Regions from separate parts of the Caballeronia sp. GAWG2-1 genome, predicted to be linked through region 1. Evidence: predicted binding sites of a transcription regulator. Region 1 holds the regulator's gene; each other region holds the start of a gene.
The links. The regulator FliA, encoded in region 1, starts transcription of late flagellar genes. The targets are predictions, from matches to a motif close to CTAAAGTTTNNNNNNNNNNNGCCGNTA.
Positions count from the first base shown of each region.

Region 2: NCR98_RS00800 (flagellin) is a predicted target of FliA. The motif match lies at 3,809-3,835, and genes of this name have one in related genera.
Region 3: motA (flagellar motor stator protein MotA) is a predicted target of FliA. The motif match lies at 3,925-3,951, and genes of this name have one in related genera.
Region 4: motA (flagellar motor stator protein MotA) is a predicted target of FliA. The motif match lies at 4,059-4,085, and genes of this name have one in related genera.

Region 1 covers NZ_JALQDD010000022.1:72,841-80,002, reverse strand. Annotated here, with positions in the region: gene flhF (flagellar biosynthesis GTPase FlhF) at 1-1,558, shown strand, start outside; gene NCR98_RS13370 (MinD/ParA family ATP-binding protein) at 1,551-2,471, shown strand; gene NCR98_RS13365 (RNA polymerase sigma factor FliA) at 2,490-3,221, shown strand; gene NCR98_RS13360 (GGDEF domain-containing protein) at 3,316-4,410, opposite strand; gene NCR98_RS13355 (Rieske 2Fe-2S domain-containing protein) at 4,614-5,597, shown strand; gene NCR98_RS13350 (arylamine N-acetyltransferase family protein) at 5,622-6,461, opposite strand; gene NCR98_RS13345 (acetyltransferase) at 6,463-7,143, opposite strand; gene NCR98_RS13340 (SDR family NAD(P)-dependent oxidoreductase) at 7,140-7,162, opposite strand, start outside.
Region 2 covers NZ_JALQDD010000002.1:89,073-96,234, forward strand. Annotated here, with positions in the region: gene NCR98_RS00785 (sodium:calcium antiporter) at 1-416, shown strand, start outside; gene NCR98_RS00790 (flagellar protein FliT) at 543-842, opposite strand; gene fliD (flagellar filament capping protein FliD) at 852-2,393, opposite strand; gene NCR98_RS00800 (flagellin) at 2,573-3,709, opposite strand; gene NCR98_RS00805 (tetratricopeptide repeat protein) at 3,984-6,224, opposite strand; gene NCR98_RS00810 (aldo/keto reductase) at 6,412-7,162, shown strand, end outside.
Region 3 covers NZ_JALQDD010000002.1:101,206-108,367, forward strand. Annotated here, with positions in the region: gene NCR98_RS00845 (PXPV repeat protein) at 1-242, opposite strand, end outside; gene aqpZ (aquaporin Z) at 540-1,259, opposite strand; gene NCR98_RS00855 (glycosyltransferase family 4 protein) at 1,511-2,575, opposite strand; gene flhD (flagellar transcriptional regulator FlhD) at 3,225-3,536, shown strand; gene motA (flagellar motor stator protein MotA) at 3,998-4,858, shown strand; gene motB (flagellar motor protein MotB) at 4,875-5,858, shown strand; gene NCR98_RS00875 (response regulator) at 5,936-6,316, shown strand; gene cheA (chemotaxis protein CheA) at 6,380-7,162, shown strand, end outside.
Region 4 covers NZ_JALQDD010000026.1:92,998-100,159, reverse strand. Annotated here, with positions in the region: gene NCR98_RS15645 (MFS transporter) at 1-635, shown strand, start outside; gene NCR98_RS15640 (MFS transporter) at 757-2,214, shown strand; gene NCR98_RS15635 (hypothetical protein) at 2,321-2,488, shown strand; gene NCR98_RS15630 (hypothetical protein) at 2,709-2,981, opposite strand; gene NCR98_RS15625 (helix-turn-helix domain-containing protein) at 3,045-3,926, opposite strand; gene motA (flagellar motor stator protein MotA) at 4,181-5,050, shown strand; gene motB (flagellar motor protein MotB) at 5,084-6,064, shown strand; gene NCR98_RS15610 (Nramp family divalent metal transporter) at 6,132-7,162, opposite strand, start outside.

The DNA.
Region 1 (7,162 bases):
TGCACAAGCCGCAGCCGCCGCGATGAAGCAGCAGGCCGCCGCTCCCAGCTCTCCGATGAACCCTTACGCCAGCGGCGATGTTTTCTCCTCCGTCTTCGGCAACACCGCCGACGCCGACGATTTCGACGAGCAAGCCGACGAAGAGCGCATGGAAGCACCGCGCACGATGGCCGATTCCAATCCGTGGTTGATCGAACATGCGCGCCGTATCGCGCAACAGGCTTCGGTGCCGTCGAACCGGCCGCTGACGCCGTCTGCCGCAATTGCACGCGGCATGGGCGTGCCGGTATCGGTCAAGGCAGCCGACGCACCGCGCCAGCAAGCGCCGCGTGCACAAGCCGCCGCGCAGCCGGTTGCCGCCGCGCCTGCCGCACCCGCTGCGCAAGCGCACGCAAAGATCGAAACGCCCGACTGGGCGCGTGAAGCCGCGCAAGTCGCCGCACGCCGCGCCGCACAGAAGATCAACGCAGCACCGCAAGCCGCCGACGAAGCGCCGGCCGCATCGGGCAATTTCGAAGGCTTGCCGGCTAATGCCGCAGCCGTCGTGACCGAAGCCATCCGCACGCGCATGGAGCAAGTCGTCAACGAAACGGTGATGAACGAACTCTCGTCGATGCGCGAGATGATGGAAGAGCACTTCTCGGGTTTGCTGTGGGGCGACCGCCAGCGCCGCAACCCGACCAACTCGGCCTTGACCAAGCGCCTCTTCGCCGCCGGTTTCTCCGCGCAACTCGTGCGCATGGTGATCGACAACATGCCGTCGATGGAGAACGTGGAAAACGCGCTCGAATGGGTGCAGCAAGTTCTCGAATCGAATCTGCCGGTGATGCCGAGCGAAGACGCGTTGATGGAACGCGGCGGCGTGTTCGCGCTGATGGGCCCGACGGGCGTCGGCAAGACGACGACCACGGCAAAGCTCGCGGCGCGCTGCGTGATGCGCTTCGGCGCCAGCAAGGTCGCGCTCCTGACGACGGACAGCTACCGGATCGGCGCGCATGAACAACTGCGCATCTTCGGCAAGATTCTCGGCGTCTCGGTGCACGCGGTAAAGGACGGCGCTGACCTGCAACTCGCGCTCTCCGAACTGCGCAACAAACATATCGTGCTGATCGACACGATCGGCATGAGCCAGCGCGATCGCACGGTCTCCGACCAGATCGCGATGCTGTGCGGCACGGGTCAGCCGGTGCAACGCTTGTTGCTGCTGAACGCCACGAGCCACGGCGACACGCTCAACGAAGTCGTGCAGGCTTACAAGAGTGCGCCGGACCAGCCGCCGCTCGCGGGCTGCATTCTGACCAAGCTCGACGAGGCGACCAACCTCGGCAGCGTGCTCGATACGGTCATCCGCTACAAGCTGCCGGTGCATTACGTATCGACCGGTCAGAAGGTGCCGGAGAACTTGTACGTCGCAACCAAGCGTTTCCTCATCAAGAGCGCGTTCTGCATTCCGCGCGATGGCTCGCCTTTCGTGCCGCAAGACGACGATGTGCCGGCGCTTCTGTCCGCACTGTCCGCACGCGCCACGACCGAACTGCATGGAGTCCATTTTGGATAAGTTCGTGCTCGATCAGGCTGAAGGCCTGAGAAGGCTGCTGACGCGCGCCAGTTCTCGCGTGGTGGCTGTAGTGGGCGGACCGGCGGGCATCGGTTGCACGTCGGCGGTAGTGAACCTCGGCGCGGCGTTGTCCGTGCATGGCAAGGATGTGCTCGTCATCGACGAGCGGCATAACGCGGGCTCGGTCAGCCGCATGGCGGGTGTGGATGGCGCGGGCGCGCTCTCGGCGGTGATGTCCGGCCGTCGCGAACTGCAGGATGTCGCGGTGCGCACGCCGATGGGTTTTTCGCTGATCGCCGCACCGCGCGATGAACGTATCAGCCACGACGCGGCGCAAGCACGCGCGCTGCTCGACGGCCCCGCGGATATCGTGCTGATCGATGCGCAACTCGATCGTAATGGCGCGCTCTCGTCGCTCGCGGCGCAGGCGCATGACTTTCTGATAGTGACGCGGGTAGCCGCGTCGGCGATCACCGAGGCGTATGCGTGCATGAAGCGCTTGCACTACGCCCACGCGATCGGCCAGTTCCGCGTGCTGATGAATCACGTGCAGGACGCAGCCGATGCAGCGGTCGCGTTCGACAACCTCTCGGGTGTCGCGAGCCGTTATCTGGCCGTTTCGCTCGTGCAGGCAGGGTATGTGTCCGAGGATGCGCGCGTCGCTCGGGCGAGGGAGCTCTCTCGGTGTGCGGTGGAAGCGTTTCCGGCTACGGCCGCGGCGCGCGACTACCGCTACATCGCAGCCGAGCTGCTGCACTGGCCGATGCGTCCCGCGCCGTTTTCGCGCGGCGACGAAGCGAGCCAGTACGACGCGCACATTCCGGTTGGCGAGTCTGGTGAAAGCGGACGGAAAGCGGCGCACCGAGCGGCGGCGTTTTCCGATCATGCAATGAGCAGCACGGCGTCGATGTGATATTGAAAGGTGAACAGGATGTATAACGCCCAAGGCAAACTCTCGCAGTCCGACGTGCTTACGAAATATGCGCCGCTCGTTCGCCGCCTCGGACTCCAGCTCGTCGCCAAGATGCCGGCGAGCGTCGATCTCGACGATCTGATCCAGGCCGGCATGATTGGCCTCCTCGATGCGGCTAGCCGCTACAAGGAAGATCAGGGCGCCCAGTTCGAAACCTACGCAAGTCAGCGTATTCGCGGCGCCATGCTCGACGAGTTGCGCGCCAACGACTGGTTGCCACGCAGCATGCGCAAGACATCGCGCGAAGTGGAGTCGGCGGTACACAAGGTGGAACAGAACCTTGGCCGTTCGGCCAGCGAGACCGAAGTCGCCGAGCACATGAAGATGCCGCTCGACGAGTATCAGTCGATGCTGCAGGACTTGCACGGCAGCCAGTTGATCTATTACGAAGACTTCGACCGCTCGGCGGACGACGAGCCGTTCCTCGACCGTTACTGCGTCGATCGTTCGGACCCGCTGTCGGCGCTTCTGGACGACAGTCTGCGCGGCGCGCTGATCGAAGCCATCGACAAGTTGCCGGAGCGCGAGAAGCTGCTCATGAGCTTGTACTACGAGAAGGGCCTCAACCTGCGCGAAATCGGCGCGGTGATGGAAGTGAGCGAGTCGCGCGTGTGCCAGTTGCATAGCCAGGCCGTGGCGCGTTTGCGTGCGAAGCTGCGGGAACAGTCGTGGACTAGCGTCGAGGCTTGAGTTCCGAGTTGTAGAGGCGCGCGAAGCCCCGAACCGGGGCCGCGCGCTTTTTGCTTTTGCCTTTGCAAAGGCGCTCGAATGCGCGCGGATGGGCTCAATGCATCTCGAAGTCGCGCGCCTCGGCGAACACCGTCTTGCCTTCGCCGAGACTCTTTGCGCGATACATCGCGCGATCCGCGGCTCTCAGCACGGCGGTGATATCGGCGTCATGCGCTTCTGCCGCGCTCGACAGCAAGCAGGCGCCGATACTCGCCGATACGCTCACTGGCCGCTCCTGCACCAGCGTGAGGTCGGCGAGCGCCGAATGGATGCCATCGGTGAGCGTGAGCACCGCGCTGCGATCGCGCATGTTGCGCGCGAGCACGACGAACTCGTCGCCGCCCAGCCGCGCGATGGTGTCGGTCTTGCGCATGCGCCGTGCAAGCAATTGCGCGAACGACTGCAACAGCACGTCGCCGACCGCGTGACCGTAGGTATCGTTCACGCCCTTGAAGCCGTCGAGGTCGATCAGTAGCAGTGCGCTGGTATTCGCGTCGGCGGCTTCGGGCGCGGACATCGCGCGATTCACGGTTTGTTCGAGCGCGTAACGGTTATAGAGGCCCGTGAGCGGGTCTGTCGATGCCTGCCGCGCCAGCACGCGATTCGCGCTGCCAAGCCTGTCGACCAGCACACTCAGATACACCGACGCGCCCAGCACGCTCAGCGCGAGCCCGAGCGCGGCGGCGCGGTTTGCCACCCACCACGGTTGCCACAACGCCAGCGCGACGATCGCGACGAGCGCCATCGCGCACGAAATGGCGAGCGTGCGCTTGCCGTAGCGGCATCCCGAGCCGATCAGAAACCAGAACACCACCCACAGCAGCGGCAAGGCGAGCGTGCCGCAGAGAAAGAGCATGGCGCCGAGCAACGCCTGATCGAGGATAGTGGTGATGACGAGCCGGACGTTGGACAGCGCCATCATCCGGCTGACGAGCAATAGTGTGATTGCACCGTAGGACACGTAGAGCGCGATCAACCGCGTGATCAGCGACGCGTTGGCCGAAGGGTGCCGCCACGCATACACCGCATAAGCCAGCAGAACTGCCGCTCCCATCCCGATACGCAGCATGGCTTGCTCGCGTTCGGGATTCCGGTTGCCGGACCATGCGAAGGCATAGGCCCGGCGTGCCGGTTGATGCGCCTGCTCCATACTGAACCCCTGGTGGTGATTTCTTGCTGTTATGGTCTTTTGCGCGTGTCTTTGCTGTCGCGCTTTTGTCTTATTGCGGCCCCGTCGCGATGTTCGTCTCCGACGACTGGTATTTTGCAACGTTTTGCCAAGCTGCTGTGAATCGTGTAAGAACGCATCTCGGACAGATGATTAACGGCGTTTTCTGCGGATGCTTCAGTGCTATGAGCGACGACTTTTCTCTCGCTGGCGAATGGCTGGCGGTGTGTAATGGCGATGACGTGCCGGCGGGTTCGACGCGAGCGTTCATCGTCGCGGATGAGCGCATCGTCGTATGGCGCGATGCCGAAGGTGTTGCGCATGTCTGGCGTGACTACTGTCCGCATCGCGGCGCGCAACTGTCGCTGGGGGCGGTGACGAACGATCAGCTCGTGTGTCCCTATCACGGCTGGCGCTACGACACGCTTGGTCAGTGCGTGCTGATTCCGTCGAATCCGTCGCTTCGGCCTTCGAAACGCGCGTGCGCCACCGCGTTCGTCGCCGGGGAGAAATACGGCGTCGTGTGGATGTGCTTCGGCGAGCCCGCGCACGCGCTCGATTTCTTTCCCGAAGCCGCCATTCCGGGCGGACGGCGCATCAACCTTGCGCCGCAGACGGTGAAGTCGTCCGCGCCGCGTGTCGTCGAAAACTTCCTGGACATGGCGCATTTTTCGTTCGTGCACGTGGGCATTCTCGGCGAGGATGCGCATACCGAAGTGCCGGACTATGAAGTCGTGGAAAGCGCCGACGGACTCGAAGCGCGCCAGTGCCGTTTCTGGCAGCCGGCGGGTTTACCGGGGCAGGGCGGCGCGATGATGGATTACGTTTATCGCGTGAAGCGGCCGCTGGTTGCGAAGCTCACGAAGATGGCGTCGGGGGCAATGGGCGCACTGCATATCATGCTGGTGGCGTCGCCCGTGACGCAGACCGAGACCCGCGCGTGGCTCGTTTCCATTCACGAAGACGAGACTTCGCACAGCGACGAGGAGCTGTACGACTTCAACATGGAGATTCTGCTGCAGGACACGCCGATCGTGGAGTCGCAATGGCCGAAGCTGCTGCCGCTCGCGCTCGATGCGGAGTTGCATCAGAAGTGCGACCGGATGTCGGTGGCGTATCGGAGATGGTTGGCGGGGATGGCGTTTGGGTGGGAGACGACGAGCGCGTGATTCGATGGCCGGTAAGCCACCGCATCAAACACGCTTGATGAGTCGACCCAGCACGTTCGCCAAGTCGCCGCCGGGCAGGCGGATGCCGAACTCGTCTTGCAGCACGGTCATCAGTTCGTCGGTGCAGGAAATCTGACGGCGCTCGGCGACCGCATCGAGATGATGGACGCCGTAGTTGCCATCGACGAGACTCTTGCGTCTTCCCTCGTCCGTGCGCGCAACGACCAATTGCGACGCAAGCGGTGACGCCGGATGCGTCGAGATGAACCAATTTCCTATCTCGAAGTCGATCTGTTCCTGACGTTGCAAGTCGAATACATATAGCGCGCGCCAGACGCCGTTTATCCGCGCCTGAAGCACGTAATCGGCCTCGCGACGCAGCAGCCTGAAACGTTCGAGCGATGTCGTTTGCTCGGCATCCGTATCGAGCCGCAGCGGAGTCGTCGGCACCATGCGGCCGAAGCCCACATCCGAGATGTAGTCGTCGCCCGGTCCAAACGTCACGAGAATCGACATATGCGTTCGCGGCGCCCACGCGGTTTCCGGGCCGCCCATGACGACGCGTCCCGTCAGGCCGCGCGCGTCGAATCCCAACTGCCTGAGCAATGCGAGAAAAAGCAGGTTGAGCTCGTAGCAGTAACCGCCTCGCCCGCCGAGCACGATCTTTTGTTCGAGCGATGCCACGTCGATGGACGTAGGCTCCTGCAAGAGCGTCGACAGGTTTTCGAACGGAAAGCGGCGGGTGTGGCGTTCCTGCAAGGTCCGCAACGTGGCGAGCGTCGGTTCGGGGCTGGCGCGACAGCCGAGCTGCGACAGGTAACCGTCGATGTGTTCAAGCCGCGCAGCCGTTTTAACGCGTGCCATGTTAACGCTCGTTGCCCACTTCGCCGATGACCATCGCCGGATTGCCGAACACTTTGGTACGCGCCTTCACGCGTCGCAAGACCACGCTGCCCGCGCCGACATACGCGCGGTCGCCGACGTTGCACTTCGGCAGCAGCGTCGCGCTGCTCGCGATAAACACTTCCTCTCCCACGTTGACGTGACCGTTCAGTTGGCATGCGCCGCAAATCTGCGTGTAGCTGCCGATAGACGTGTCATGCGCCACGCTGCTGTGAGTGCCGATAAACACGTGGCGGCCCACGTCGATATCACACGACATCTGCGTGAACGGACAGATGATTGAGCCCGCGCCGAGTTTCACGTCCCTGCCCACGAGCGCCGTCGGATGCACGAGGATACCGAACTCCGCGCCCTTGTCTTCGAGCAGGGTGACGTAGGCGCGCTTCTGCGACGGATCGCCTATTGCGCAGAGAAAAATGTCGTCGTCGAGCGGCAGATAAGCTTCAGGCGAGCCGATGATGCGCGCGCCGCACGCAAAGCCGTCGAGCATGTCGGTGCGGCTGTCGAGAAACCCCTTGACCTTCCATGGCGTTCCCGCAGCGATGGCCTGTTGCGACCAGACGAGCACTTCCCGCCCCAACGCGCCCGCGCCCACGATAATGAGATTTTTGATGCCGGTCACGGCTGCGAGCGTGTGTGTCATGCGGAAATGTTCACCGAGC
Region 2 (7,162 bases), on a different contig from region 1:
TCCTGATCGGCATCGTGCTGCTCGTCGGCGGGGCGAAGGGCTTCATCCACGGTGTGGAAGGCGTGTCGGCGGCGCTTGGCATATCGCCGCTCTTGCTCTCGCTCATCATCATTCCGATTGCGACCGAACTGCCGGAAAAGGTGAACAGCATTCTTTGGGCGCGACGCGGAAAAGATACGCTCGCGTTCGGCAACATCACAGGCGCGATGGTATTTCAGGGCACCTTGCTGCCGGGCATCGGCATCATGCTGACGCCGTGGGAGCCGCGCGTGGAAGTGCTGACCGGCGTGCTGATCACGCTCGCGGCGGCGGCATGGCTGCGCTTCAACGCGCGCGGCAATGGCGTGGTGTTGTGGGCATTGCTTGGCAATGGCATCTTGTACGCGGCTTATCTGACCTTAACCCTCGGCCGCTGAAGCCTTCGAGCGACGCAAATAAAAAATGCCCGCGCGAGGCGGGCATCAAGAGCGAAGCGCCGCGTCATGTCTGACGCGTTCTTCTCGTTGTTCTTATTAAGGTTATCGGCGCGTGCCGGAAAAACTTTAGAAGCGCGCGGCTTGTTGATATCGTCCGGCGGCTTTCGCCTGATCCATCGACTTGCGGTACGCCGTCGACAGCATGGCTTGCGCGGCGTTCGCACGGCCCATCGTTGCTTCGATGCTCGCCTGAATCCGGCGAATGGTCGCGAGCGATTCAGCCGGCTGATTCGCTTCCACGGCCATCAGGAGCGGCGTGCGCGCCTCTGTGAGTTCGGCCGCGCGCGCCCAGTTTTCTTCGTTGACCGCTGCTTCGATCGCCTCGGTCAGTGCCCAGGCGTGTTGAATCATTTCTTGCTGGTTCATGATCGTTCCTTACGACTTGTTGCTTGCCAGCGCGCCCGCGCTGTTGGTGCCGCCGAAGAGCGCGGTCAGGTAGCTGCCCTGCGTCGCCATCTGCGACATCAGCGTGTTGAGCGCGGTGAACTGATCGTTGTAGGTCGTGGTCAATTGCGCCGTGTAGGAAGCGAGCGCGGTTTGCTGGTCCGTGATGCTCGAAAGATCGGCGGTGAGCGCGGTCGTGCGCGTATCGACGATACCGCCTGTCGCGAGAAATCCGGTCAGGCTGTTGTTCAGTTGCGCGGCTACGCCCGTGCTCGAATTGAAGAGCGATGCCACCGCGCCCGAGTTGCTCGACAATGCTGCGGTCAGCGCGTCTTCGTCGGTCTTGAGCGTGCCGTCCGGTTGCAGCGTAATGCCGATCGATGCGAGGTTCACCTGGCTCGTGCCGGAACCCACGCCCTTGGCAATCGTGCTGGAAAGGGCGTTGCGAATGGTGTTCATCATCGAGTCGCCGAGCAGCGCGCCGCCTTGCGAACCGGCTGCCTGGGTCGAGTCGAACGAAGTCAGCGACGCGGCCGTCGTGATGAAGTTGTTGTACGCGGTGACGAAGCCATCGATGGCCGTCTTCTGCGTGGCCGTGTCCTGCGCGATGGTCAAGGTCTGGGTCGTGCCGACCGCATCCGACGTGAGATTCAGCGTCACGCCGGACAGCGCCGTCGTGACCGCATTGGTCGAGCTGCTGGCAGGCGTGCCCGCGATGGTGAAGTTGGCGTCCATGCCGGCCGTCGTCTGCGTCCAGTTCGACGAGCTGATGGCCGTCTGCGCCGGAACCGCATTGCCGTTCGAGTCTGTCGTGGCGGCGCTCAACGTCGATGCCACGTTGAGTTTGGACAAACCGTTGTCGTCGGGCGTCGTGCCGTCGGACTGCATGTTCGGCGTGACCGCCACGGTAATGCCGTTGGCCTGGCCCGTCGACGCCGAGCGCAGCACGAGGTGCGCGCCATCGGTGCCGTTGACGACCGCCGCCGTGATGCCGGGGTTACCGCTTGCCTTGTTGATCGCGGACGCAATGCCCGCGAGCGTGTTGTTCGAAGAGTCGATGCTGATCGACATGTCCTTGCCGCCCACCGACAGCTTCATCGTGCCCGTGCCGAGTTGCGCGGTGCTGGTGAACGCGGTGGAGGTAAGCGATTGCGAGGTGGCGATGTTGCTGACCGCGACCGAATAAGTGCCCGCGACCGCGCCGGTGCTGGCCGTGCCGGTCAGACCCTTGCCGCTGCCGGTCGCCGTGAAGGCGCCGAGCGTCGTGCCGTCCGCGAGCGAACTCACCGAGCTTTGCAAAAGCGACAGCACGGACTTGAGCGTGCCGACCGCGGTGAGCTGGGTGTTGTCCTTGGTTTGCTTGGCTGTCAGCGCATCCGTCTGTCCGGCGACCTTCGCGTTGACGATGGCGGTGACGAGCGAGTTCACATCCATCGTGGAGTTGGTCGAGCCACTGATGATCGACTGCGCGGCCTGCTGGACGGCGCTGGTCGGATCGACCGTGGATGCCGAAGTGGTTGCTACCGTGGACATGTATGGCTCCGTTTCTGGCTTCTTGCCGTGAGCGGTTGAAGATGCGTTTTACTGCGCCGTCAGCAGGCGATTCGTCATGAAGGCGCCTCTGGCGGAAATGCAAATCGGGAGGCAAGCCTCCCTGGGTACGTCGCCGGCGCGCCGTGATCGAGACGCGCCGGTTACTGCGTCGGCGATGCTTAGCCGAGGAGCTTCAGAACCTGCTGGGGCATCGAGTTCGCTTGCGCCAGAACCGAGATACCAGCTTGTTGCAGAACCTGAGCCTTCGAGAGGTTCGCGGTTTCTTGCGCGAAGTTCGCGTCGGTGATCTGCGACTGAGCGGACGACAGGTTGGTCGACTGCGCGGTCTGGGTAGCGGCAACCGAGCTGAAGCGGTTCTGCACAGCGCCCAACTGAGCTTGCAGCGAGTTCACTGCATCCAGTGCGTTGTCGACTGCCTCGATTGCGGACGATGCGCCGTTCGCCTTGCTGATGTCGATTTGCGACACTTGCGGCGGCGTGTTGTTCGCGGTCAGCGCGCCGACTTCGGACGTTTGAGCTGCGGTTGCCGAAGGAACGTTGGTGCTGTTCAGGCTGATGCTCGTGCTGCCTGCGGACAGACCCGTGAACACGTTCGACGAGGCGAACGAGCTGCCGAGCGCCTTGTTGTCCTGGTCGGTGAACGTGTAGCCGCCCGAGCCGTCAGCGATGACGTTGACCGACGTGATCGTTGCCGCGGTGGAAGCTGCGGATGCACCCGTGTCGCCCAGGCTCAGACCGTCGACCGTGCCGATGACCGTGCCCTTCTGCGGGTTGCTGCCGCCGAGCGACAGAGCCGAGACGTTTGCTGCCGAGCCGAGGTCGATCGTGATCGACTGGCCGACGTTCGCGCCAACCTGGAACGTCTTGCTGCCGGCGGTGCCGTCGAGCAGGTTCGTGCCGTTGAACGTGGTTTGCGACGAGATACGGTTGATTTCGCTGATACGCTGCGTCACTTCTTGTTGCAGCGAGGTCTTGTCAGCCGTCGACAGCGAGCCGCTCGATGCTTGCACGGCCAACTGACGGATACGCTGAAGGTTGTCCGTGATCTGCGACAGACCGCTCGAAGCCGTCTGAACCATCGACACGCCGTCGTTCGCGTTCGAAACGCCTTGGTTCAGGCCGTTGATCTGCGAGGTCATGCGCGAAGCGATTGCGAGGCCAGCTGCGTCGTCTGCTGCGCTGTTGATGCGCTTGCCCGACGAAAGACGCGTGATTGCCGACGACAGTGCGCTTTGCGTGCCGTTCAGGTTTTGCTGAGCGACCAGCGAGTTGATGTTGCTATTGATACCGATCATTTTGTTTCTCCGATGAGGCCTGGCGCATTTATCTGAGTTGATAACGCCATCGTTTGGCGGAAGCGTCCGTCGTTTGTTTGTTTGGCCGCTTGTTTAGGTTTTCGGCCCGTGCTAGGCAAACTTTAGTGCTCGTTTCGATTTGCCTGATAAATACCTGGAAATCCGTGCTAAAGCTTGCCCAGCGGGGCTCTGCTGCCGATGCTCGCGGTTTTTGAATGCCCCGTCTGAGAGCTTTAACGGCAGACGGAGCGACTTCTTTCGTTAAAAATTCGCTTCAGACGTCGAACGTGGCCGCAGCCTTGCCGGCGCACCAGCGCTGCCACATCTGGCGCATGCTGGCGGAGAGCGCGCGGGCCACCGTGTCGGGCTGGAACCCCGGCGACTGCAGGCAGCGCTCGCGCATGCCGGCGCGGATCTGCGCGAGTTCTTCGACCCGGCCCGCCCATTCGATGCCCTTCGCGACGAAGTCCGCGCGGTCGCGAGCCACGAAGTCACCGAGGCCCGTGTTGGAAAGCACCGACGTGCTGCCTCGGCTCGCGATCAGTTCGCCGGGCAAGGTGAGCGTGGGCACGCCCATCCACAGCGCCTGCATGGTGGTGACGCCGCCCGCGTAAGGGAACGTGTCGAGCGCGATATCGGCGTCGAGGTGATGCGCGAGATAGCGCACGAGCGACGAGCGCTGACGAAACTCGAGCCGGCTCACATCGATTCCTTCCTTCTCGAACCAATCGATCAGAATCGTGTGGCTGTTGTCGCGCGGCACGCCTGCGATCAACATGCGCGCATCCGGCACCGCGCGCAGCAGTTCCGACCACAGCGCGATGGTGCGCGGACGCAGTTTGTTGAAGCGGTTGAAGCTGCCGAAAGTGATGTGGCCGTTGGTGAGCGCGGGCAACGCGTTGAGCGCCGGCGCATGTTCCGAGGGCTTGAAAGGCGCATACGCCGGCAGATAAGCCAGCTTTTCGACGAACTGACCGTCGATCTGTTCTTCAGGCACATAGTGGCGATCGCCGATGTAGTAATCCATCGCGGTCATGCCGGTCGTGCCGAGATAGCCCATCCACGTCGCCTGGATCGGCGCGGGTTTGCGCGCGAAAGTCAGCAGGCGGTTATAGGCCGTGTGCCCCGAAAGATCGATCAGCACGTCGATGCCGTCCGCGCGAATCTTGTCGGCGAGCGCGGCATCGCTATAACCCGAGACGTCGTGCCAGCGCGGCACGATATCGCGCAGCGTGCGCGTGACCTCGTCGGTCACCGAGCGGTTGTAGTACGCGTGCACCGTGACGCTGGGATCGTTTACGAGATAGCGGAACACCGGCTCGATGAAGACAGCCACCGGATGCTGGTTGTAGTCGCCCGAGACGAAGCCCACGCGAATGCAGCGGTTCGGGTCCGGCTGGTTCCGATGCTTTTTCCACGTCGATTGCAGCGGCTTCGCGCATTGCTCGGCGAAGTACAGATGCTGCTCGAAGTACGCCTTCCGGTCGATTTCTTCCTTGTGCGACAAGCAGAACAACAGGTTCTCGTGCGCGCTGTCGCAAGTTGGATCGAGTTCGATCGCGCGACGCGAATGCTTCTCCGCGTCGTCGAACCGCGTCTGGTCCATCAGCACCACGCCGAGCGTTTCGTGCGCTTTCGCCGACAACGGCGCGAGTTCCACGGCGCGACGGCAAGCAGCTTGCGCGTCGTCGAGGCGCATCAACGAGCGCAGCGTCACGCCGAGAATGCGGTGCGCTTCCGGATAGTTCGGGTCCTGCTCGATCATGCGCCGGCATTCGGCTTCCGCTTCGAAGAACTTGTCGAAGAGGCGCAGGGAGTCGGCCAGGATTCGGCGAACGTCGATTCCATCCGGCTTCAATTGCAGATAACGGCGTAGCGAGGGAATGGCCGACTGCAGGTCCATCAGGCGAACCTGGGCCACGCCCATGACTTCCCATCCCAGCAGAAAAGTGGGGAAGCGCTGCGTCAGGGTCTTCGCGAGCGCCACGGCTTCTTCGAGTCGCCCGCCATTGAAGTGCGCATGCAACTGCTGTACTTCCTGCGGCGTCGGCGTCGTGCGGCCGTTTGGCGCCGTGATGCCTTCGCGCGACTTTGTCGCATCGCGCAGTTCGGCGGCCAGTTTCTCGATTGCCGGCCCGCTCATGCCTTGCGCGACCGCGACTTCGAACACGATATTCGCCGCCGCGACCTGACCGCTGCGCGTCAGCACGTCGATATACGTAGCCCAATAGATATGCTGCGTCGGGTCCGTGCCGATCGCGGTTTCGAAGAACGGCACGGCTGCCTCGTATTGACCGCGCTGCGCCATCAGCATGCCGAGGTTGAAGTTGGCGTCGGCGTGTTGCGGCCGCGCGTCTAGAACGAGGAGATAGAGCTTTTCGGCCTCGTGCAGGTTGAGCGTCTGATGCTGCAGGATCGCGGCTTGCAGCACATCGGCGAGATCGGCCTCGAACTGCTGGTCGGCGTTCGTCGCGACGTGTGCGGGCGTTTGGTCCAGTGCTTCGAAGGTGTTCATGGTCTCGGCATTTCGGTAGCGTTGCACGGATTATCGAGCCGTCCACCTTGAGCCGAAGGGCGGAACTGGCGGGGAAAAACCGCTCAGTTCGGCGCTTTTGCGCGAGGCACCGAAAAGCGCGCCGAGCGCACGGGCGCGTTCCCGCGTATCCTTTTCGATCCGTACCCATCAAGCATCCGGAGCACACATGCAGACACGCACCATCGGCAAATCGGATCTCAAAGTCGCGCCGCTTTCTTTCGGCGGCAACGTGTTCGGCTGGACCGCGGACGAGCGCACGTCGTTCTCCATCCTCGACGCGTTCGTTGATCACGGCCTCAATTTCGTCGATACCGCCGACGTTTACTCCGCGTGGATCGACGGGCACCAGGGCGGCGAGTCGGAGACGATCATCGGCAAGTGGTTCAAGGAAAGCGGCAAGCGCGACAAGATCGTGCTGGCGACCAAGGTCGGCATGCTGAGCACGCGCTCGGGGCTTTCGGCGGCGAATATCGCGGCGGCGGTGGACGACTCGCTGCGGCGCCTGAAGACCGATTACATCGACGTGTACTACTCGCATCGCGACGACGAAAACACGCCGCTCGAAGAAACGCTCGGCGCTTATCAGAATCTCATCGCCGCAGGCAAGGTGCGCGTGATCGGCGCGTCGAACTATTCGGGCGCGCGGGTGGAAGAGGCGCTGAAGATCTCGAAGGAGTCGGGACTGCCTGCATACGAAATCCTTCAGCCGGAATACAACCTCTACGATCGCGAAGCCTACGAGACGGATCTCGAACCGGTCGTCGATGCCAACAAGCTCGCCGTGGCGACGTACTTCAGTCTTGCAAGCGGCTTTCTGTCGGGTAAGTATCGCTCGAAGGAAGACACGCAGGAAAAGGCGCGCGGCTCGCGTGTGGAGAAGTATCTGAACGACCGCGGTTTGAAAATTGTCGATGCGC
Region 3 (7,162 bases), on a different contig from region 1:
CAGCCGGCGCGATTCCATCGGCCATTGTCGTGGCCGTAGTTGCCATGCCAGCGCGGTTCCTCATGACGATAATAAGGTCCGCCATACACCGGCGCCGGGCGCACATAAACCGGAGCCGGCGCCACATACGCGGGTGCGCCGAGCGAAACGCCGATGTGAAGATCACTGTGGGCCTGAGCCGCTCCAACCGCACCGATCGCGAGGCCGGCAGCTACGAGCATGTGGGTAACGATGCGCTTCATGGTGTTCTCCTTTAGAGCGACGCGTGTCGCATGAGTCCAATGTAAGCGCCGCGCGTCTTACAAGCCTCGACGAGTTGTTACGGTATGAAAGCGCGTCGTAAAGACGATAAATCATGCCGGAGCCTTTCCAGCAAGGCTTTCAAGCGAGGGAACGGCGCGCAAAACGAAGATAGTAAGCATGCTTCGTAATTGTCCATTACATTTGTCTCGCCGCTTTAATCTAAGAGCACAGAATTCGCGCTGGAAAAGCAAAACGGGCGCACGAGGCGCCCGTCTTTGAAGCATGATCAAACGTACTTAGGCAGTGATCAGTGCCTTTCTGCGTTCGCTCGTCAGGATCGGGTACACCACGCCCGCGACGATTGCACCGGCCAACGGCGCGATCCAGAACAGCCACAACTGGTCGAGTGCCCAGCCGCCGACGAACAATGCCGGGCCAGTCGAACGCGCCGGATTCACCGACGTGTTGGTGACGGGAATCGAGATCAAATGGATGAGCGTGAGGCACAGGCCGATGGCGATCGGCGCGAAACCCTTCGGTGCGCGGTCATCGGTGGCGCCGAGAATGACGAACAGGAAGAAGAAAGTCATTACGCCTTCGCAAACCAGTGCCGCGAGCATCGAATAGTTGCCCGGCGAGTGCTCGCCGAAACCGTTCGCCGCGAAGCCGCTGGCAACCAGATTGAAGTCGGGATTGCCCGTGGCGATCAGCGACAAAACCCATGCGCCGAGCGTCGCGCCGATCACCTGAGCGATGATGTACGGACCGAGATCGCGTACCGGGAAGCGGCCCGCAACCGCGAGACCGATGCTGACCGCGGGGTTCAGATGGCAACCCGACACATGGCCGATGGCATAAGCCATGGTGAGCACGGTGAGACCGAACGCCAGCGAAACGCCAGCCAGGCCAATGCCGACATGAGGAAAGGCCGCGGCAAGCACGGCGCTTCCGCAACCGCCCAGCACAAGCCAGAAAGTACCGAAAATTTCAGCGCCGAGACGCTTCGACAATTGCATGATCCTGCCTTCGTGAAAAATATGAACAACCGTTGACAAAATGCAAGAAAGCTCAACTCCTCTTGCGCAGCGGAGTTTAAGCGCGATTCTTTGGCAAAACTGTCAAAAATGGTTGATTTGCAGTCAATTCACGCGATAACAGCAGAATCTTCGGAATATCCTTAGCGGTTTGAATTAGGTTCACACAATGAAAAACCGCCCGTTGTCGGGCGGTTTTTTTGAGCGATACCTAAGGTCTGGCGCGTCGCGTATTAGCCCACTGCGACCTGACGAAGCACCGGACGCTTCGCCGCCTGAAGCATGGCCGTGTAGCTATCGACGTAATTTTGCGCCATGGTCTTCGCGCTGAAACGGCGCTCGAACTGCGCGCGGATTTCCGTGCGCGATAGCTCATCTATCCGATGCAGCGCGCCCACTGCGCCTTGCACGTCTTCGCAGATAAAGCCGGTCACGCCATGATCGATCACTTCCGGCACCGAGCCGCGATTGAACGCGATCACCGGCGTGCCGCATGCCATCGCTTCGATCATCACGAGGCCAAACGGCTCGTTCCAGTCGATCGGGAATAGCAGCGCCTTCGCGCCCGACAAAAATTCCGGCTTCTGCGCTTCATTGATCTCGCCGATGAACTCGACATGCGCCTGCGACAAGAGCGGCTCGATGGTCGACTTGAAATATTCCTGGTCGACCTTGTCCACTTTCGCTGCGATCTTCAGCGGCAAACCGCTTTGCGCCGCGATCTTGATGGCCAGATCGGCGCGCTTTTCCGGGCAGATACGGCCGAGGAACGCCAGGTATTCCGGCTTCTTGTGCGGCTGCGGCGTGAGCAAATCTTCCGGCAGACCGTGATAGACCGTGTTCAGCCAGTTCGCTTGCGGCAGCGGCGTGCGTTGATTGTCCGAGATGGAAATCACGTTCGCCTTCGTGAACGTGTTGAAGATCGGCTGGAGTTCAGGCAGGTCGAGACGGCCGTGCAGCGTCGTCACGAAAGGCGTGTCCATCTGCGTGAACAGCGGGAACGGCATGTAGTCGAGGTGGAAGTGCAGCACGTCGAATTCATGCGCGCGGCGGCGGACGGTTTCGAGCAGGAGCATGTGCGGCGCGAGCGCGTCGCGCACGGTCGGGTCGAGGCGCAGCGCGCGCGGCCAGGCCGCATCGAGAGTCGCCTTGGTTTGCGAATCGCCGCTGGCGAACAGAGTTACATCGTGGCCGAGGTCGACGAGTGCGTCGGTCAGATACGACACGACGCGCTCGGTGCCGCCGTAAAACTTCGGGGGAACTGCTTCGTGCAACGGTGCAATTTGTGCGATTCGCATAACGTGACTCTCCTGTTATTTAAGGCATTGCAGTCACGCTCCGGTCGAGCGCTCGACGCATGCCGTTCGGGCGGGCCGCGTTCGTGTAGAAGACGCCGCCCGAGACTGGCCCGGACAAGAAACTGTTCAACCGGGTTATCCCTTACTGCTCATTATCGGGATCGAGCGCGGCATTACACTTCATTTTTCAAACGCTTAACCTTGTTACAGCGCGAAACAACGGCTGTTACGAAGTCAAAAAGTGCATCGATATCAATGACGTAGACGAATTCGACGCACGCAGGGCATTGCCGCGAGGCATTGAAGTAGCACGGATCGGGCCTAACGCATATGGGCCGGTTCTGCGCATGGCACGGGGCGATTCGTGCTCACAGCGTGTCAAGTCAGATGAAAAGCAGCCGATAGTTGAGTTTGGTGCTCCCGATTCGCTCAAACAGCCGTTCAACTATTTCGCGTAGGAATTTTTCTTACACGACGTCGCGGGCTTTTCCGTCGGTAAATCGGTCGATTTATCCGATTGGCGCGCGCTCGAAGCCTCATCGACAATCGAATCCACACCATGAGCGGGGCCGAATCGCCGCAATCCAGAGCGATCCGAGCAAACGTTTCCCGCACGGCCTGACGAGCCGGGTATCGATTCGGGGAAAAGATGACGGCCAGCACAACCACCACGCTCGCGGAGATTCGCGAGCTTAATCTCGCGTACTTGCTTCTGGCGCAGCAGCTATTGCTTGCGGACCGCGCTTCGGCCATGGCTCGGCTGGCGCTTTCGGACGACGTGGCGCAGTTATTGGCTTCGCTTTCGCCCGCGCAGGCGGTGAGGGTGGCGTCGTCGAGCCATTTGCTGTGCCGCTTTCGCTTCGACGATCACGCCATCCTTTCTTCCCTCGACGAAACGGACAAAAGCGCCGCGCCGGACGCGACCCTCCTCGCGGATGCATTGGCGATAGAAGCCGGCTGATCTGCGCGTTGATTCGAGCCGATCACGGCGGCGTTTGCGTTCCACGTTCACAGCGCTGACCGAACGCAACGGCGCGCAGCCGGCATGAACCGATCGGACGAGCGGCCGCCGTGCCAACACCTCGTAAGTTGGTCGGCATACGTCTGCGGCCCTTGACAGGCGACCCATGCAGTGAGCCGCCTCGCTGCCAGATCGACGCACGTCTCGCGGTCAACTCGTCTTTAACCACGAACAACTGGCTTATCGCGAAGAGCTATACGCCGCCATCGCGCGCACGAAAAGGCACTCGCACCGTAGCTTCCCCGCGCGCCATGCGCCATTGCGCCGCATGTCGTCAGAGCCCCATCCCACGCGGGTTTTAGCGTTTGCCTCACCTCCCGGTCATGCACCAAAGTTTTCCCTTGCCGTGCCGTAAACCCACATAACGGCGGTCATCCCGCAACTACCTTGAGGACTCGACTGTGCTGATTTTCGTTGGAACGCTCGTGACATTGCTGTCCGTATTCGGCGGTTACGCGCTCGAAGGCGGCCACCTTGGCGCGCTCGTGCAACCGGTCGAAATCTTGATGATCGCGGGCGCGGGTGTCGGCGCATTCATCCTCGGTAACGGCATCAAGACGATCAAGTCGACGCTGCGCGTCATTCCCACGCTGTTCAAGGGCTCCAAGTACAACAAGGATGTGTACATGGAACTGATGGGTCTGCTCTACGTCCTGCTCGCCAAGGCGCGCAAGGAAGGCACGCTCACCCTCGAAAGCGATATCGACGATCCCCATAAAAGCCCGATCTTCGGTCAGTACCCGAAGATTCTCGCGGACGAGCACATCGTCGAATTCCTGACGGATTATCTGCGGCTGATGGTCGGCGGCAACATGAACGCGTTCGAGATCGAAAGCCTCATGGACGAGGAAATCGAGACGCATCACGCCGAAGGCGAAGCGCCCGCACAAGCGCTGCACAAAGTGGGCGACGCCATGCCCGCGTTCGGTATCGTCGCGGCCGTCATGGGCGTCGTGCACACGATGGCTTCCGCCGATCAGCCGCCCGCGATTCTCGGCGAGATGATCGCGCAGGCGCTCGTCGGCACCTTCCTCGGCATTCTGCTTTCGTATGGCTTCATCGGCCCGCTCGCGGGGGTGGCGGAGCAGCGCGTGGCCGAGCAGACCAAGATGTTTCAGTGCATCAAGGTGACGATCCTTGCGAGTCTGAACGGCTATGCGCCCGCCATCTCGGTGGAGTTCGGCCGCAAGGTGCTGTTCTCGACCGAGCGCCCGTCGTTCTCCGAACTGGAAGAACACGTGCGCCGCGTCCGCGCGAAGTGAAGCGAGGAACGACGCCATGAGCTCACCCGACAAAGACCGGCCAATTTTCATCAAGCGAATCGTCGCGGGCCGCAAGGGACATCACGGCGGCGCGTGGAAGCTCGCCTACGCGGACTTCATGACCGCGATGATGGCGTTCTTCCTGCTCATGTGGCTTCTGAGTTCGACTTCGCCGGTGCAACGACGCGGTATCGCCGAATACTTCAACACGCCGCTCAAGGCCGCGATGGTCGGCGGCAAGACCGTCGGCATGGACTCCAGCATCATCATGGGCGGCGGGCGCGATCTGTCGAGTCCCGAGCCCGGCACGGTGCGCACCACCGAAGGCAATACGCCGTTCGCGGTGCGTTCGTCGGCAAGACCCGATGAAGCCGCGTTGAGACAAGCCGAAGGCGAGATCGAACGCCGCGAGCAAGAGCGCCTGCACGACCTCCAGGTGAAGCTCATGTCGGCCGTCGAGGCCAACCCGACCTTGCGCCAGTTCAGGCAGCAGATACGCATCGATTCGACCCAGCAGGGCTTGCGCATCGAGATTGTCGATACCCAGAAGCGGCCCATGTTCGCGCTCTCCAGCGACTCCGTGCAGCCGTACATGCGCGACATTTTGCGCGAGATAGGCAAGACGCTGAACGACGTGCCCAATCGAATAGTCGTGCAAGGACATACGGATGCCGTGAAGTACGCCGGCGGCGACAAGGGCTACAGCAACTGGGAACTATCGGCGGACCGCGCGAACGCGTCGCGGCGCGAGCTGATCTACGGCGGCATGGACGAAGCGAAGGTGCTGCGCGTGCTCGGGCTTGCATCGACGCAGAACCTGAATCGCAAGGACGCGATGGACCCGGAAAACCGGCGCATCAGCATCATCGTGCTCAACCGGCGCGCGGAGAGCGCCATGTTGCGCGACGACGGCGCGCCGCCCGCGACATTCGACAACGCGGCGGGCGCGGCTCCCGTGCTGGACAAACTCGCGCCCGTATTCCAAGCGCGACCGCAATAAAAGCGAAATCCGCGCGAAAGACTCTCAAGACTCCACACGTTTTAGCCGTCAACCCGGCAAGACCGCAAGAGACACACATGATCAAGAACATTCTGGCAATCGACGATTCCGCCGCCATGCGGCAGATTCTCTCCGCCACGCTGACGACGGCGGGCTACGAAGTGACCGTCGCGTCGGACGGCAACGAAGGGCTCGAATGGGCCCTCGCCGAGCGTTTCGATCTCGTCCTGACGGACCAGCACATGCCCGGCAAGAGCGGGCTCGATTTGATCGCGGAGTTGCGGGTGAATCACGCCTACCAGGCAACGCCGGTGCTCGTGCTGACGACCGAGGACAGCGAAGCGTTCAAGGACGCGGCGCGCGCGGCGGGAGCGACCGGCTGGATTCAGAAGCCGCTCGATCCCGAGCTCTTGACCGAGTTGGTGGCGGCACTGTCGGAACCCGAAGAGCAGCACTGAGCAAGACGAAGCAAACCTCGACCGAATAACGCGACTGAACAGCATTTCTGCGGTGACTCAAGCATGACACTCGACATTACCCAGTTCTATCAGACCTTCTTCGACGAAGCAGACGAACTGCTCGCGCAGATGGAGCAGCTGCTGCTCGTTCTGGACATTGCGAATCCCGATCCGGAAGACCTCGCGGCGATCTTTCGCGCGGCGCATTCGATCAAGGGCGGCGCGGCGACCTTCGGCTTTACGGCGCTCACGGAAACGACGCACATCCTCGAATCGCTTCTGGACCGCGCGCGCAACAACGAACTCGTTCTGCGCCGCGACATGATCGATACCTTCCTCGCGACGAAGGACGTGCTCTCGGACCAGCTCGCCGCGTATCGCGCGAGCGCCGAGCCGGATGCGGCCGCGGCGGCCGCGATCTGCGCGAAGCTCGAGCGTCTGAAGCACGAAGACCCGGAAGCGCCGGCGGCACCGGTGATAGAAGAAGCCGCCGCCGTCATCGAGAAGGCGCAACAACACGAACCCGCCTACGAAGGCCCGAACGCTCCGCCCGCGCATGTCATCGCGCAGGCTGCGGAAGCGATCGAGGACGACGGCACGTGGGACGGCGCGTTCGAAGTCACGGACGGCGCACCGATTGCAGGAACCGCTGCGGCAGCATCGGCAGCGGAAGCAGGACCCCACCTGAAAATTACGCTACGGGGGGTGGGCGAGAAGGACCTGGCGACTTTGACCGAGGAGCTGGGTAACCTGGGAAGTATCGTCGGAGAAAAGAAGACTGACGCCGAACTCGTGCTTTGGCTCGAGTCGGACGTGAGCGCCGACGACATCGTGGCCGTGTGCTGC
Region 4 (7,162 bases), on a different contig from region 1:
CGCCCGTGTTCGCCGAACTGCAAAAGCGCAAGTCGCTTGCCGCCGAGATTCCGCTCAAAGCCGTGCTGCGCGATCATGGCCGCGCCGTGATCGTGTCGATGCTGCTCACGTGGATGCTTTCCGCGGCTATCGTCGTGGTCATTCTGATGACGCCGACGCTTCTGCAGAAGCAATTCCACATCGCGCCGGCGACCGTGCTCGCGGCCAATTGCGTGGCGACGCTGTTCTTGACCATCGGTTGCGTGCTGGCGGGCGCGATTGCGGGGCGCATCGGCGCGGGCAGGACGATTTTCATCGGCGCGATTGCGCTCGGCGTGTCGTATTACCTGCTGTTCCGGCAAGTTTCGCTCGATACTTCCGTGCTCTTGCCGTGGTACGCGTGCGCGGGCTTCACGGTTGGCGTGATCGGCGCAATTCCGTTCGTCATGGTGAAAGCGTTTCCGCCCGCCATTCGCTTTTCGGGCATCTCGTTTTCGTACAACGTCGCATATGCCGTTTTCGGCGGACTCACGCCGATCGTCGTTTCGCTGATGATGAAATCCAGTCCGATGGCACCCGTGATCTACGTCTGCGCGCTGTGCGCGGTGGGCGCGGTGACTACGCTGTTTATCCGGGAAGCGGCGGTCGAGGCCTGAACGGCGGGCCGGATCCGATCACGCAACGCGCACTCCCCGTGAGTGCGCTTTTTTCGCCTTGAACGCCACGTTTCACCCGTGCCTGAAACATCGAGCGTGCGCCGCGTCTAGCATTGAGGGCATGAACTCGAACCTCGATCTCGATCCCAAAACGTCGCGCCTGAGCGCGCGTCAGGTGCTCATCGTTGCCGCCACCAGCGTCGGCTTCGTCGTCTCGCAACTCGATGTATCCATCGTCAATGTGGCGCTGGCGAGTATCGGTCACGACCTGCACGCGAACGTCGCGAGTCTGCAATGGACCATCGACAGCTACGCGCTCGCCTTTTCCGCGCTGATGCTTTCCGCCGGCTCGCTCGGCGATCGCATCGGCGCGCGGCGGCTGTTTGCGGGCGGGCTCGCCTTGTTCGCGCTGGCGTCGCTCGCGTGCGCGTTCTCGCGCGATGCCCCGCAGTTGATCGCGGCCCGCGCGCTGCAAGGAATCGGCGCGGCGGCGATGCTGCCCAATTCGCTCGCGCTGCTTAACGCAGCCTGCGGTCACGATCCGCGTTTGCGGGCGCGCGCGGTGGGTCTGTGGACGGCTGCAGGCTCGATTTCGATCGCGGCCGGGCCGATCGTTGGCGGTGTGCTGATCGCGGCGTTCGGCTGGCGCAGCATCTTCTGGGTCAACGTGCCGATCTGTGCGGCGGGCATAGCGGCGACGCTCGCGTGGGTCCGCGAAACACCCGCGCAACCTGGAAGCGGTCGCGGCGCGCGCGGTATCGACCTGCCCGGTCAGGCGCTTGCCGTGATCGCGCTCACGGCGCTCGTCGGCGCGGTCATCGAGATGCGGCCGCTCGGACTCACGCATCCGCTCGTGCTCGGCGGGGTTGCGCTGGCGTTGCTGGCGGGCGCGTCGTTCGTCGTGATCGAAGGCCGCACACGCTCGCCGATGCTTCCGCTCGCGCTCTTCAAGGAGCGCACCTTCAGCGCGGCGGTGGTGTTCGGTATCGGCGTGAATCTTACCTACTATGGGATGGTGTTCGTGCTGAGTTTGTACTTGCAGCGCGTGCTCGGACATACGCCCTTGCAGACCGGTCTTGCTTTTCTGCCGCTGACGGGCGGCTTTCTGCTGTCGAATCTGGCGAGCGGACCGGTCGTCGCGCGTTTCGGCTCGCGTGCGCCGATGATCGCCGGCGCGCTCATCGACGCCGCCGGTTTCGCGGCGCTCGTTTTCGTCGATGCCCACACGCCCACGCTCGCGCTCATCGTGCCGTTCCTCCTGATTCCAACCGGCATGGGCGTCGCGGTTCCGGCAATGACCACCGCGCTTCTCGGCACGGTCGGTCAGGAGCGCGCGGGCACGGCGTCCGCAGTATTGAATACGGCGCGGCAGGCGGCGGGCGCAATCGGCGTGGCGGCATTCGGCGCGCTCGCGGGACATGGCGAAGGCGGCGCGGCAACGGCGCAGATCGTCGATGCGGTGCGCTGGTCGGCGGGCATATCCGTCGCGCTCCTAGTCTGCGCTTGCTTCAGCGGGTTTCTCGTGCGCGATGCGCGTGGCAATCGCCCGATGAGCGCGGCACGGCAGGCGACGGAATAATGCGACGAGACTCGGGAACGCGCGTTGCAGACGCATGAGGGACGCCCGGCATCGACGAAACCGTGCCGGTCACACACGAACTGCATACCCTGGAGAACACCCCATCATGTCGACGATGCCCCGCTCACCCGAAGAGCCGATGGAACCGGACCCGGACAAGCTGCTCGACCCCGACGCGGCGCCGAACCCCGACGATCCGGACATGCCCGATGGCCCGGATTCAGCGACGCCACTCGTTCCCGCCGATCCGAGGAATGGGCAGCCGCGCCTTTGAAGGCGCGCGTTGTTCGAGCGGCGCTGCTTTCGTGAAATAGATCGCGCGACTCCGCTGAATGCCGGCGCCGGTCGAGGTCACGCCTAACTGACCGCAGAGACAGCAGGCCGAGAGCCTAAGCAGCGCGCTGTCTGGCTCGCACTATCTTCCAAACACAGAAAGCACAACGCCCGCGCGACCGAAGATCGCCGCGCGGGCGTTGTTGCCGTCTAAACCAGAATTACAAATTCGTAGTTTGCACGGCACCCGTCTGCAGGGCGCGCTCGATCAAGCCTTCCTCCTGCGCCCGCTTCACGGCATCCGCGACGAACGTATCCGGCGCCTCGACTTCCGCTTTGATGGCACCGATAATGCCGCCCGCCTCCACGATCACGAGCGATTCCGCCGAATCCGCCCGGCTGATGATGACGCGCCGGGGACCGCCGCCGTCCGCGATACTCGCGCAGAACTGCATGCTTTGCCCGCCGATTACTTGTTCGAATGTTTGAATCATCGCTGTCTTCCGCGTTGGTTGGACAAAAGCCATGGTTAGCCGCTTCGCTAAAACGCCGCGTGCTCATTCATTGATTCGCGCCGCGTCGTCAGGTTCAATTTTGTAAGCTGATGGCCGTGAGCGCAACGACATCTCCGCGAGCGCGGTAGCCGTAAATTGGTCGGCGGGAAAAAAGGCCTCGATTGCCAACTCGGATAGCGTGATGTCCACCGGCGTGCCGAATACCGTCGTCGTGCTCAGAAACGACAGTGTGCCGTGCGGCGTCAAAAGGCGCAGCGGCACGACCACGGGATCGAGTTCGGCACTCCTCGCCTTGCCGGCATGCGGCGGCGTTGGATACGCCTCGAGTTCCACGAGCAGCGCGGCGAGCGCGGCGTCTCCAGAAACCTCGATCTGCCGACGCACACGCGCCAGCAGATGCGCGCGCCATTCGTGCCAGTTCTCGATTGCGTGAGCCAAGCCTTGCGGATGCAGCGACAAGCGCAGCACGTTCACGGGCGGCGCGAGTAGCGACGCATCCGCCGCGAGCGCAACCAGCGCCGACACGGCGGCGTTGCCAGCGATCATCGTCCAGTGACGATCGACGGCCAACGCCGGATACGGCTCGTGTCCCTTGAGCACGAGTTCGACGGCACGGCGCGCGGCATCGAGTTGCGGATCGGCGAACGGGCGTTCGCGATATAGCGGCGCATAACCCGCCGCCATCAGAAGCGTATTGCGCTCGCGCAGCGGCACATCGAGTTGCTCGGCCAGGCGCATGAGCATCTCGCGGCTCGGCAACGATCGCCCTGATTCGATGAAACTCAGATGACGCGTCGATACCTCAGCGTCGCCAGCCAGGTCGAGCTGGCTCATGCGCCGTTTCTGGCGCCATTCACGCAACAGCGCGCCGACCGTCGCGGGCGGCGCGACACTCGATGCAACGAACGCAAAAGTCGAATTCATGCCGCCGATGTTAGTCGATTCGTCCATCCGCGATCCATTACCTGACGCGTAATGACCGGTCAAAGTTGCGTCGAATGCGGTCGTAACATTTACCTCGCAAACCATTGCGCAGAAATCTTTGCGCGCGTAACCCTAAATCTCGGGTGGTCCGCGCCGTTAAAAGCCATCAACAAGCCAATAAAGTTTCGCGTGCCGTGCGTGTCTCATGTCGAGCTCGCAGTGCTCGCGACGCCCTGACTTCTTGCGGAGAGATCATGTTTGTCATTATCGGTTGGGTAGTGGTCATCGGTTCGGTGATCGGGAGTTTTATCGGCGTCGGCGGGCATCTGGCGGCGCTGGTTCAGCCGTTCGAGCTGCTGTGTATTTTCGGGGCGGCAATCGGCGCGTTCGTCGTGTCCAATCCGACCGCGACGCTCAAGAAGACCTTGCAAGGTCTGCCGAAGGCCTTCAAGGGTGGCGCGTACACGAAAGAGAAATACCTTGCGCTGATCGCGCTGCTCTATGAGCTGCTGCAAAAGGCCCGCAAGGAAGGGATGATGGCGCTCGAAGCCGACGTCGATGCTCCCGAAGCCAGCCCCGTGTTCCAGAAGTACGAACACGTGATGAACGATCATCATCTGCTCGAATTCATCGTCGACTATCTGCGCATGATGTCCGCAGGCAACGTCAACGCGATGGAAATGCAGGACCTGATGGACGAAGAACTCGAAACGCATCACACCGAAAGCGCGATTGCCGGTAACGCAATTCAGAAGATGGCGGACGGCTTGCCGGCGTTCGGTATCGTCGCGGCGGTGATGGGCGTGGTGCACACCATGGGCTCGGTCGGCGCAGCGCCCGCCGTGCTCGGTGAGATGATCGCGGGTGCGCTCGTCGGAACCTTCCTGGGCATTCTGCTCGCATACGGTTTCTTCGGACCGCTCGCTGACTTGCTCAACGCAAAGGGCGCGGCCGAAGCCAAGCCGTTCCAGTGCGTGAAGTCCGTGTTGCTCGCGTCGATGAACGGCTACGCGCCGACCATCGCCGTCGAGTTTGGCCGCAAGGTGCTCTTCACGGCGGACCGTCCGAGTTTCAAGGAACTGGACGACGCCGTGCGCGCCACCAAGATGCCGAAGTCCGCTTAAAGCCGCTCGCGCTCATTACCGGAAAACACGTTCATGGCTGAGAAACCTTCACGCGATCCGCTGCAATCCGTGCTCGCGCCGACCATCATCGTGCGCCGCAAGAAGAAGGCGCACGGACACGGTCATCATGGCGGCGCATGGAAGATTGCCTACGCCGACTTCGTCACCGCGATGATGGCCTTCTTTCTCTTGATGTGGCTGCTGGGCTCCACGTCGAAGTACGACAAGGAAGGCATCGAGGACTACTTCAACACACCGCTCTCCGCGCTCTTCGGCAACGACGGCGGCGCATCCGCGCACACGAGCGTGATTCCAGGCGGCGGACGCGATCTGTCGAGCACGCGTCCCGGCGAAGGCAAGAAGAGCCAGACGCAGCCAGTGCCGCCGCAAATCGCGCGTGCCGCTGTCGCCGCGGACGACATGCAGCGCCTGCAGCAACTGAAGCAGAAGCTGCAAGCGCTGATCGAACAGACGCCTGCACTGAAAGCGTTCAAGGATCAGATTCGGATCGCGATCACGAGCGAAGGCTTGCGTATCGAGATTGTCGATTCGCTCAAGCGGCCCATGTTCGCGTCGGGCAGCTTCAAGCTCGAAAGCTATGTGACGACGATTCTCACGAATATCGGCGCGTCGTTGAATGACGTCGATAACCGCGTGTCTATCGCCGGTCACACGGACGCCGTGCCCTACTCCGGCAATCAGACGGGCTACTCGAACTGGGAGCTGTCGAGCGAGCGTGCCAACTCCGCGCGCCGGGCGCTGGTCAGCGGCGGCATGAAGGAAAGCAAGATTCTTCAGGTGCGCGGTCTCGCCGATGCACTGCCGCTCAATAAGGACGTTGCCGACGAACCGACCAACCGCCGTATCAGTATTCTCGTGCTGAACAAGGCTGCGGAACAGGCATTCTTCCGCGATGGCGGCCGCACGACGGTGGATCAGACCTTGCCTCCCGAAACCGCGATTCCGGCGGCCGTGGCGGCGAAATCGACCGCGCCGGCAGCGGTGGTCAAGTAACCTCCAGGCTACATCGACAGATGCGCCATGCACAAATCACGCGTGCATGGCGCTTTCTTTCATGCGCTCAGGAAAGCCAGTCGCTCACGGTCTGCACGACGAGCCACACATTCGCCACGCTGATCACGACGAACAAGAGCCACGCCAGCAGCTTCGTGGTCATGGCATTGGCGAACTCGCCCATCAGCGTCCGATCGCTCGTCATGCGAATGAGCGGCCACAATGCAAACGGCAATTGCAGGCTCAGCACGACCTGACTCGCGACCAGCAGCTTGCCGACCGCGCCGTTGCCCATCGCATACACGCCGATCAGCGCGGGCACGAGCGCGAGCGCACGCGTGATGAAACGCCGCTGATAGCACGGAATCTTCAAGTGCAGGAAGCCTTCCATGATGACCTGGCCCGCGATGGTGCCGGTAAACGTCGAGCTTTGTCCCGAAGCGAATAGCGTCACCGCGAATAGAACCGCGGCCAGCCCGGTGCCGACGATAGGCGCCAGCAGCTTGTAGGCATCTTCGATCTCGGTGACTTGCGTATGCCCTGTCGCATGAAACGCCGATGCCGCGAGAATCAGAATTGCCGCATTGATGAGCAACGCAAGCACGAGCGCGACGATAGTGTCGATGCGCGACAAGCCGATGGCCGACGCCAGGCTCTTCTTATCGCGCTGAACCACGCGCGTTTGCACGATCGACGAATGCAGATAGAGGTTATGCGGCATCACGGTTGCGCCGAGAATGCCGATGGCGAGATACAGCGGCTCGCGCTGCGAGAAGAGGCTGATCGAAGGCACGAGACCTGCGGCGACCGAAGCCCAATGCGGCTTCACGAGCACGAGCTCGACAATATAACCAAGCCCGATGGTCGCAATCAAACCCAGCATGATGGCTTCGAGATCGCGAAAGTTCTTGCCCTTGAGACCGAGCACGATGAGCGTATCGAACGCGGTGAAGATCACGCCCCACATCAGCGAGCAGCCGAATAGCAAGTGAAACGCGAGCGCACCGCCGAGCACTTCGGCGAGATCGCACGCGATGATCGAGAGTTCGGCGAGCGCCCATTGCGCATGAGCGACGGGCTTTGCGTAGCGTTCGCGTG